DNA from 2 places in the Gemmatimonas aurantiaca T-27 genome. Region 2 is predicted to be linked to the other one. Evidence: riboswitches for the same ligand, from Rfam matches in the RefSeq annotation. Region 2 holds a riboswitch; the other holds the start of a gene.
What was found. A riboswitch is a leader RNA that binds a small molecule or an ion and turns the genes downstream of it on or off. The one in region 2 is predicted to bind thiamine pyrophosphate.

Region 1 (4,420 bases), 720 kb from region 2:
AGGCGCGAATACAACTGATCGACGATCACCGTCGCGCCGTACGTGGTGGCCAGTTCGGCGATGCGCGCAATTTCTGCGGCGGTGTAGACTACGCCTGCCGGATTGTTCGGGTTGGAGAAGAGAAACGTCTTCACACCCGACTTGAATGCGTCTTCGAGTTGGCCCAAGTCGAGACCCGCGCCGTCGGTGTGCGCGAGGTAGTCCATGCGCACCGGAACGACCACGCCGCCCAGAAACTCCACCAGTTTGCGATTGGCAAAGTAGTCAGGGCGCACCACAGCCACTCGATCGCCGGTATTCACCGTCGCGCCGAGCGCGAGAAACAACGCGCCCTGTGTGCCGGGCGTGATGATCAGTTCATCGGCACCCGACACCGGCTTGCCGGTGAAGTGCGTGAGGCGTTCGCCGAGGCTGTCACGCAACTCCGCACCGCCGCGATACTCCGTGTATGCCTGCGAGCCGCCGCGCTCCACACCCGCGACAAATTCCTCGAACGCACCGGGCGTTGGCGCGAAGGCGTCGTCGTTCACATCACCGTGAGAAAAGTCGACCGGCGTTCCGGCGATCACATCGCCACGCAGGTCCGTGTCCTGTGCCACGCGGTCCTGCCGGACTTCCTGTCCGGGGGCATGATCGGTGCCGAGTCGGGCGAACTTCTCACTGATGGTGAGCATGGGGCTGCCTGTGGTGAAAGGTGGGTGCATATAAACAATAACTTCCGGTATGGGTCAGGCAGACAAATGTTCGCTGAGCGCCTGCTATTGCTCTTTTCTACAGCGGCGATGTCGACGAGCCTTGCCCTTCCAGGTGCCCGTCGTCGGGAGGTAGCATAGTGTGTCATTTGGCGACCTGAGGTTGTCCCTGCGAACCAATATGAATCGCTCTCCGCTTTTCATCGGAATGTCGGTGGTCGCCCTGGTGGCAGTGGCGGTCGGTTTCGGACGCACCTACGTCGTTCCCATGGTCGGAGGGACGTTCGAGGCGCCGCCGATCCTTCATATACATGGTGCATTGGCGATGGCCTGGGTGCTGTTGTTTGCCCTGCAGCCGATGCTGATACGTATGCGTCATGTGAACTGGCACCGTCGCGTGGGGCAGTTGGGAGTTCCGCTGGCAGTGGCCGTGGCAATCACCATGATCCCTGCGGGTGTCGTGCAGGTGCGCCGCGAGCTATCTCAGGGTTTCGGTGATGTCGCGATCTCCTCGATACTTGGTGTCTGTACCTCTGGACTGATGTTTGTCCTGCTGGTGGTCGCCGGCTATGTGCAACGTCGACAACGTGACGCGCACCCGCGCTGGATGCTGCTGGCCACACTGGTAGTGATCTGGCCTGCGTGGTTCCGCTTCCGGCATTGGATGCCATGGGTGCCGAATCCCGAGTTCTGGCTGGCATTTGTCTTGGCTGATGTGTGGATTCTCGTGGCCATGCTGCACGATCGTCTCACGCGTGGGGCCGTGCACCCGGTTCTGCTATGGGGCGGACTGGTCGTGATCGCCGAGCAGGGCGCAGAAGTGTTCCTGTTTGATTCACTCTGGTGGCGTGCGGCGGCGCACGCGGTGTGGTCGGTGGTGGGCGCATGAAGCCACTGGCATGACACGGCGACCACTTCCCCCGGGTCCGAGCCGACGAGTTACATTTCCATGCATACGACAGGGGCGTCCCGGTACTGCCGGGGCTGAGAAGCACCCTTTGAACCTGACCCAGATCATGCTGGCGTAGGGAGTCGCGGCCACCCTCCGGTAGCAGCTTGGGGTGCGCGCGTTCCGTCCTCGCTGGCTGGAGGACGCATGGACGCTCCGAGTTCGGCTTCAGGCCCCACACAGCCCCGCCTCTCGCCCGCCGACGCCCTCGCGGCACTGCGCGCGTCGGCCCCGCTCACACAGTGCATCACCAACTATGTGGCGATGCAGATCGCGGCGAACACACTGCTCGCCGCCGGCGCGGCGCCGGCCATGATCCACACGGTCGAAGAGAGCGGCGCGTTCGCCGGCCTCGCACGTGCGGTCACCATCAACATCGGCACACTGTCGCCCGCATGGGTGGACGGCATGAAGGCGGCCATCGACGGGGCCACCGCCGTCGGCACGCCGTGGGTGCTCGATCCGGTGGCGCACTATGCCTCGGCGTACCGTTCAGCCGTGGCCCGTGACCTGCTTTCGCGTCGACCCACCATTCTGCGTGGCAATGCGTCGGAGATTCTGGCGCTGGCCGGTGGCAACACCGCAGCACGTGGCGTGGATGCGGCCGATCCGGTGACGGCGGCCGGCGCGGCAGCCAGCGCGCTGGCTCGCGAATACGGCAGTGTGGTGGCCGTGACGGGTGCGGTGGATCTGGTCACCGACGGAACCCGCGTGGCGATGGTCTCAGGCGGTTCGCCGTGGATGCCACAGGTCACGGCGCTGGGCTGCTCGCTCACCTGCCTCATGGGCGCGTTCGCGGCGGTGACAGCTCCACTCGAGGCAACTGTGGCAGCCTTGACGCTGTTCGCGGAAGCGGGCGCACGTGCACATGCACACAGCGAGGGGCCCGGCTCTTTCGCCTGGCGATTCCTCGATGCCCTGGCGGCGGTGACGCCCGACGATCTGACAGGCACGGAACGTGTGTCGTGGAACGCTCCATGACTCGCGATGCCAACACGATGCGCGCGTGTCTGCGTCTCTATCTCGTCACCGATCCGCTGTTGTGTGCGAAAGCGGGGCTGCTGCACACGGTGCGTGAAGCCATCGCCGGCGGGATCAGCATGGTGCAACTACGCGACAAGACGGCCACCACCGAAGAGCGCATTGCGATTGGCCGAGCCCTGATGCGTGTCCTGCACGGAACGGGTGTTCCGCTCATCATCAACGACGATATCGACGCGGCCCTCGCCATCGGGGCACACGGCGTGCATGTGGGGCAGTCAGACCTCACGCCACGTATCGTACGCGAGCGCATGGGGCCTTCGGCCATTGTCGGATTGTCCTGTGAAACGGTAGCACAGGCAGCCGCTGCCGATCCGCTGCTGGTGGACTATGTGGGCATGAGCCCCGTGCTGGCCACACCCACCAAGCGGGATCATGCCGCCGCCCTGGGTTTCACGGGGCTCGAGGCCGCGCGGGCTGCGACGACGCTACCGGCCGTCGCCATCGGCGGCATGCACCTCGAACATGTCACTCGCGTCATGCGCACCGGCGTGGACGGTATTGCTGTGGTGTCGGCGGTGTGCGGACAGCCGGATCCTCGTGCGGCGTCCTTGGCGTTGCGTCAGGCGATCGATGAAGCGGTACGTGACATGACACACCCGCGCATTCCCAACGCGCTCACCATTGCGGGATCGGATCCATCCGGCGGCGCAGGCATTCAGGCGGACCTCAAGACGTTTGCCGCACAGCGCGTGTATGGCATGGCGGCGCTTACGGCACTCACGGCGCAGAACACCCGTGGTGTTGCCGGAGTGCATGTCGTGCCGCCGGTGTTTGTGCTTCAGCAACTCGAGTCACTCTTCGATGACATTCGCATCGATGCGGTGAAAATCGGCATGATTGCCACAGCCGACATCGCCACTACCGTGGCCGACGTACTCGAAGAGCGCATGCGCGGGCCCGTCGTGCTCGATCCGGTGATGATCGCCAAGGGCGGTGCGGAGCTGTTGCGACCCGACGCGGTGGACGCCGTGCGCACACGATTGTTGCCGCTGGCCACCGTGATCACCCCCAACCTGGCCGAAGCAGCCCATCTGCTGAATATGCCGATGGCATCCACACGCGCTGAGATGGAAACGCAGGCCACGCTGTTGCGTGCACTCGGGCCACAGGCCGTGCTGCTCAAGGGTGGCCATCTCACGGAAGAGCGCAGCCCCGACTGCCTGGTGACGTCCGACGGTGTGCACTGGTTCGACGGGCCGCGTGTGGCCACTGCCAACACGCACGGCACGGGCTGCACGCTGTCAGCGGCCATTGCAGCCGGCCTCGCAGGCGGAGGCAACCTGCTCACGGTCGTGCGCACCGCCAAGCAGTACGTAACCGACGCCATCGCTTCGGCGCATCGACTCACTGTCGGCCACGGCCACGGCCCCACGCATCATTTCCACAACCTCTGGAACCGCTGATATGTCGCACGCATTGCAGGACCAGGTCGTTCTCGTCTCCGGCGCGGCGCGCGGTCTGGGCGCAGCCATTGCCTCGGCCTTCGCTCGCGAAGGCGCACAGGTGATCATCAACTACCGATCGAGCCGCGAACGCGCCGAAGCGCTCGCGGCCGAGCTCGGTCCACGAACTCGCGCGTTACAGGCGGATGTACGGGATGCCGCGCAGGTGAGCGCGCTGTTCGACGAAGCGCGCCGCACCATGGGGCCGATCACCACGCTCGTGCACAATGCCATCGCTGACTACGCGTTCAATGGCGACGCGCGTGATACACTCACCACGCTCACGGCCGATC
Region 2 (4,420 bases):
TGCTCAACGAGAGCCGGCAATTCGACATCGCTGGCAAAGCGCAGCGCGACGTAGTGTCGCGGGCGCAGCGTGGTGATGGCACGCGCGGTGAGCTCCGGTGACAACACACGCTGGAAGCGTACCTGCTCCTCGAGCCGGATCAGACGATCCTGCACGCGCAGGGGAGAGAGTCGCGAGACGGCCACCACGCCGATGAGGGCGAGGCTGCCGACGAGGAAGTAGCCGGTCTCCGCGCCTGGCGCCTTCACAAATCGGACGATTGTCCAGATCAGAAAGATCGCGGCCAGGGGGCTGGTGAAAAAATGGTAGTACGGCGTGAGCTGCGTGTGATTGGCGTAGTTCTGATTTTCACTCATGGTCTGCAAGGTTGAAGGGAGACGGTGGTGAAGACAGCAGTGTGTCGATGAGATTCGTAGCGATGGACAGGCGCTCAGGCCAGTCGCCTCGCACGATGGTGTAGGGGGCGCCAAGCCGATCCAGTGTGGTCACGAACAGCGTGTGCATCTCCTCTCGGCGATCCCCTCGATCGCGGACGCCGTCCGCAATCCACGGCACATCGATGTCGAGCAGGAGATAGTGGTCCGCACGTCGGGCAATGGCCAGCGCTTCGAGGGCGGGCGGGCAGTCGCCGAAATAGTGGTGACTGTAGGCCACATTGCTCACCAGATCCGTGTCGTGCAGCAGCAGAGTGTTGCCGAGTGCTCGCGAACGATCGATGTACTCGTCTTCGTAGGACGCCTGACCACGGGCCAATCCCTCACGATCGGCCAACACCGGCGGCGTGCCCTTCAGGCGCGTGAACTCGCGTACGTACTCGGGGACACACAGCACGTGGTAGTGTGCCGCCAACTGTAGGCCCAGGGTGGTCTTGCCGACACTCTCCGATCCGGTGATCACCACCCGTCGCAGTCGTGTCATGCGGGCTGCTCGTCAGCCTGGGCATTACGCCACGACGCGCGCCACTGCATGTGTCCCGATACGGCCAATGCAAAGAACACGGCATACAGCACCGCCGTGAGCGGCAACTGCCGGTTGATGAATACACCCACGTAGATGATGTCGACGACGATCCACACCAGCCAGTTCTCGGCCAGCTTGCGCGTCATCATCCACTGCGCGATGAGGCTGGCGGCGACGAGTGCTGAATCGATGTGTGGCAAAGCGGCACCGGGAATACGTGCCGTGATGGTCCACAACAACAGCCAGGTGATCACGCCAATGAGCGAGAGACGGAATGCCAGTGCGCGTGATGTGCGTGTCACCGGCAGTGTGTCCGCCGTCGGTCCACCGCGCCACCAATGCCACCAGCCATACAGTGACAACACGAAATACACGACCTGCAGGCCGGTGTCGGAATAGAGGCCCGTGCGCGCAAACACCACCGTGTAGAACAGCGCGTTGGCCACCCCGATCGGCCAGCTCCAGATGTTCTGGCGCGTGACCAGCCACACGTTCACGACACCGGTCAGGAAGCCGGCGACCTCCATGCAGGACGACCCGTGGGCGTCGAGCCAGTGGCAAAACGCGGAGAGGCTGGTCATGACGGGCAAAGCTAATTAGGGTTGAGGCACATGACCGGGGTGCCGGCGCCGCCAGTGTGCGCAGGCTGAGAGAGTCCCGTAGAACCTGATCCGGTTCGTACCGGCGTAGGGAGTCCAATCTGATGTCTCGTCGCAGCCTCGTGCGCCATGGGCGCACGCCGCGGCCTGGCCGTCTTCGCACGGCCGCCGCATCTCTGTCCATCGTGGTGCTTACGCTCGCGCCCGTAGCGCTTCATGCGCAAGGCACGCGACCCACACGTCCGGACACGGCCACGTCCGACACCACGGCCCGCCGCATTGAAGGGGTGCTGGTCAACGCCATCCGCGCCGGCAATGAAGCGCCGATCGCGCAAAAGACCATCGGGCGTGCGGCCATCACCGCGCGGCATTTCGGTCAGGATGTGCCGATGCTGCTCATGCAGGCTGCCCCCTCGATGACCGCCCACACCGAGACGGGCACGCAGTGGGGCTACAGCTACCTGCGTTTGCGTGGTCTCGATCAGACGCGCATCAACATCACCATCGACGGTGTGCCGCTCAACGATCCGGAAGACCAGGTGTTGTACTTCGCCAATCTGGCCGATCTGATGAGCAACGTGCAGAGCGTGCAGGTGCAACGTGGTGTGGGCACCAGCACGGCCGGCACGGCGTCGTATGCGGGTTCGATCAACTTCGAGACCATGCCGGTGGCGCGGAAGCAGCGCAGCGGCGACGTCGAAGTGCAACTGGGTTCTTTTGGGGCACAGCGGGCCAGCGCGTCTTTCAATTCTGGTCTTGGCGACAATCGCCTCGCCGCGTATGGCCGCGTGAGTGCCCTGCGCACCAACGGCTATCGTGATCACTCGGGTGTCATGGGGCGCTCGGCATTCCTTGGCGCGGGCTGGTTCGGTGACCGCGACATTGTGAAGGTGACGGCCATCGTGGGACAGCTCGCCGATACGCTCTCGTATACGGGTGCCACACTGGCCGAGCTCGCGGAGAATCGCCGCTACAACCCGTTGTATCCGAACGAACGCGACAAGTTTGGCCAGCAGATGGTGTCGCTCGCCTACACGCACGCACGTGCCGACGGTGGCAGCTTCAACACCACGCTCTATCGCAACTCGGCCAGCGGCAACTACGACTATTTCGACCTGCCTGATCGGTACCGCTACAATCTGGCTCACACCTGGTATGGCGTGACCAGTGCGTACAACGTGGAGCGGGGGGCGGTGCGCCTCAACACGGGTGTCAATGCGAACACCTACCAGCGGGCGCATCGGGCGTACTTTCAGCCCGATACCGAGTTGTATGACAACACCGGCCACAAGCAGGACGCCAGCGCGTTCGTGAAGGCCTCCGTGGACGTGGGCCGCGCACGCTGGTTTGCCGACGTACAGGGACGATGGGCGCAATTCCGCTACGACCCATCGGAGAATGCCGGTATCACGGAGCGCAGCATCGATTGGGCATTCCTGAATCCCAAGGCCGGCGTGACGATGACGTTGCGTCCCGGACTGTCGGCCTTCGCGAGCTATGGCATCACCAGCCGAGAGCCCGCGCGCAGTGACATGTTCGCCGGTGAAGATGACCTCAACGCGGACAATGTGGCCGGCTTCGGTGATCTCTCGCGCGTGAAGCCGGAACGCCTGCACGACACCGAACTGGGTCTTACGTACACGCATTCCGCGCTCGACGTGTCGGCCAATCTGTACAGCATGGATTTCCGGAACGATCTGGCCCGCATCGGCGCGCCAACAGCATCCGGCGCCATCCCACGCCGCAGTGTGGGCAGCAGCTATCGCCGTGGCGTTGAACTCGATGCCACCTATCGCGGTGTCGACAAACTGGTCTTCGCCGGCAACGCCACGTGGAGCGACAATCGCATCAAGCAGTTCACCGATTCGTCGCGTGGAACGCCGGTGGTGCGCCGGGATGTAGAGCCGATGCTCACGCCGCGCTTCATCACCACGCATCGTGTGGACGTGTTGCCCACGCCGCGACTGGGTTTCAGCCTGGAAGGCCGCTACCAGTCACGCGCATTCCTCGACAACACCAGCAGCGCTGATCGTATTCTTCCCGACTACTACACCGTCGATGCATCGGCCCGCGTGGCCGTGCGGGATTTCACCGTGATGGTGCGCGGTGTGAACCTCGGCGACACTCAGAAGTTCGGCAGTGGCGCCGTGTCAGGCTCTGGGCGCGTGCGGTACTTCGTACTGCCGGCCCGGGCTCTGTTCGTCACGCTCGGCTACGCGTTCTGAGTCTGGCGCGGGAAAAGCCTTGCCGCGGATGACGCGGAAAAGCGCGGAAACCACACGGATCAAACAACAAAGCTGTTCTGTTTCCGTGAGTTTCTGCGCTTTCCGCGCGTTTCCGCGGCAAAAAAGAATGACCTACAGTAGCCCTGCCGCTTCCGCCGTCAGCTTCACCGAGTGCAGTCGCGCCGCATGGTCGTAGATCATCGACACGACAATGAGTTCGTCTGCACCGGTCTCCTCGACCAGCGCCTCGAGCCCCGCTCGCACGGTATCCCGTGAGCCGACGATCGAGCGGGCCAGCATGCGACCCGCCTGCGCCTTCTCAATGGGTGTCCAGTAGGTCTCGATGTCGTCGATGGGCGGCTGTCCGAGGCCACGCGCACCACGAAAGATGTTCGTGAAGGCCATCTGCTGGGTGGTGGCCAACCGGTGCGCTTCGGCATCGGTGTCGGCCGCAATGACGTTCACGCCGACCATCGCGTACGGGCGATCGAGCTGATGCGACGGCTTGAACCGATCGCGATAGAGGCCGAGTGCCGGCAGCAGATCGGCCGGTGCGAAGTGCGAGGCAAACGCATACGGCAGCCCGAACTCGGCGGCCAGCATCGCGCCAAAGTGGCTCGAGCCCAGAATCCAGAG

Region 1: it holds a riboswitch for thiamine pyrophosphate, as region 2 does, so the genes downstream of both, thiM (hydroxyethylthiazole kinase) here and GAU_RS21710 (TonB-dependent receptor) in region 2, are expected to answer to the same signal.

Annotation. Positions count from the first base shown of each region.
Region 1 is NC_012489.1:4,356,019-4,360,438, reverse strand. It holds gene GAU_RS18940 (pyridoxal phosphate-dependent aminotransferase) at 1-674, opposite strand, end outside; gene GAU_RS18935 (hypothetical protein) at 901-1,581, shown strand; TPP riboswitch at 1,643-1,740, shown strand; gene thiM (hydroxyethylthiazole kinase) at 1,789-2,622, shown strand; gene thiD (bifunctional hydroxymethylpyrimidine kinase/phosphomethylpyrimidine kinase) at 2,619-4,088, shown strand; gene GAU_RS18920 (3-oxoacyl-ACP reductase) at 4,090-4,420, shown strand, end outside.
Region 2 is NC_012489.1:435,124-439,543, forward strand. It holds gene GAU_RS20210 (DUF6526 family protein) at 1-356, opposite strand, end outside; gene GAU_RS01970 (AAA family ATPase) at 349-918, opposite strand; gene pnuC (nicotinamide riboside transporter PnuC) at 915-1,541, opposite strand; TPP riboswitch at 1,567-1,670, shown strand; gene GAU_RS21710 (TonB-dependent receptor) at 1,664-3,784, shown strand; gene GAU_RS01985 (LLM class flavin-dependent oxidoreductase) at 3,917-4,420, opposite strand, start outside.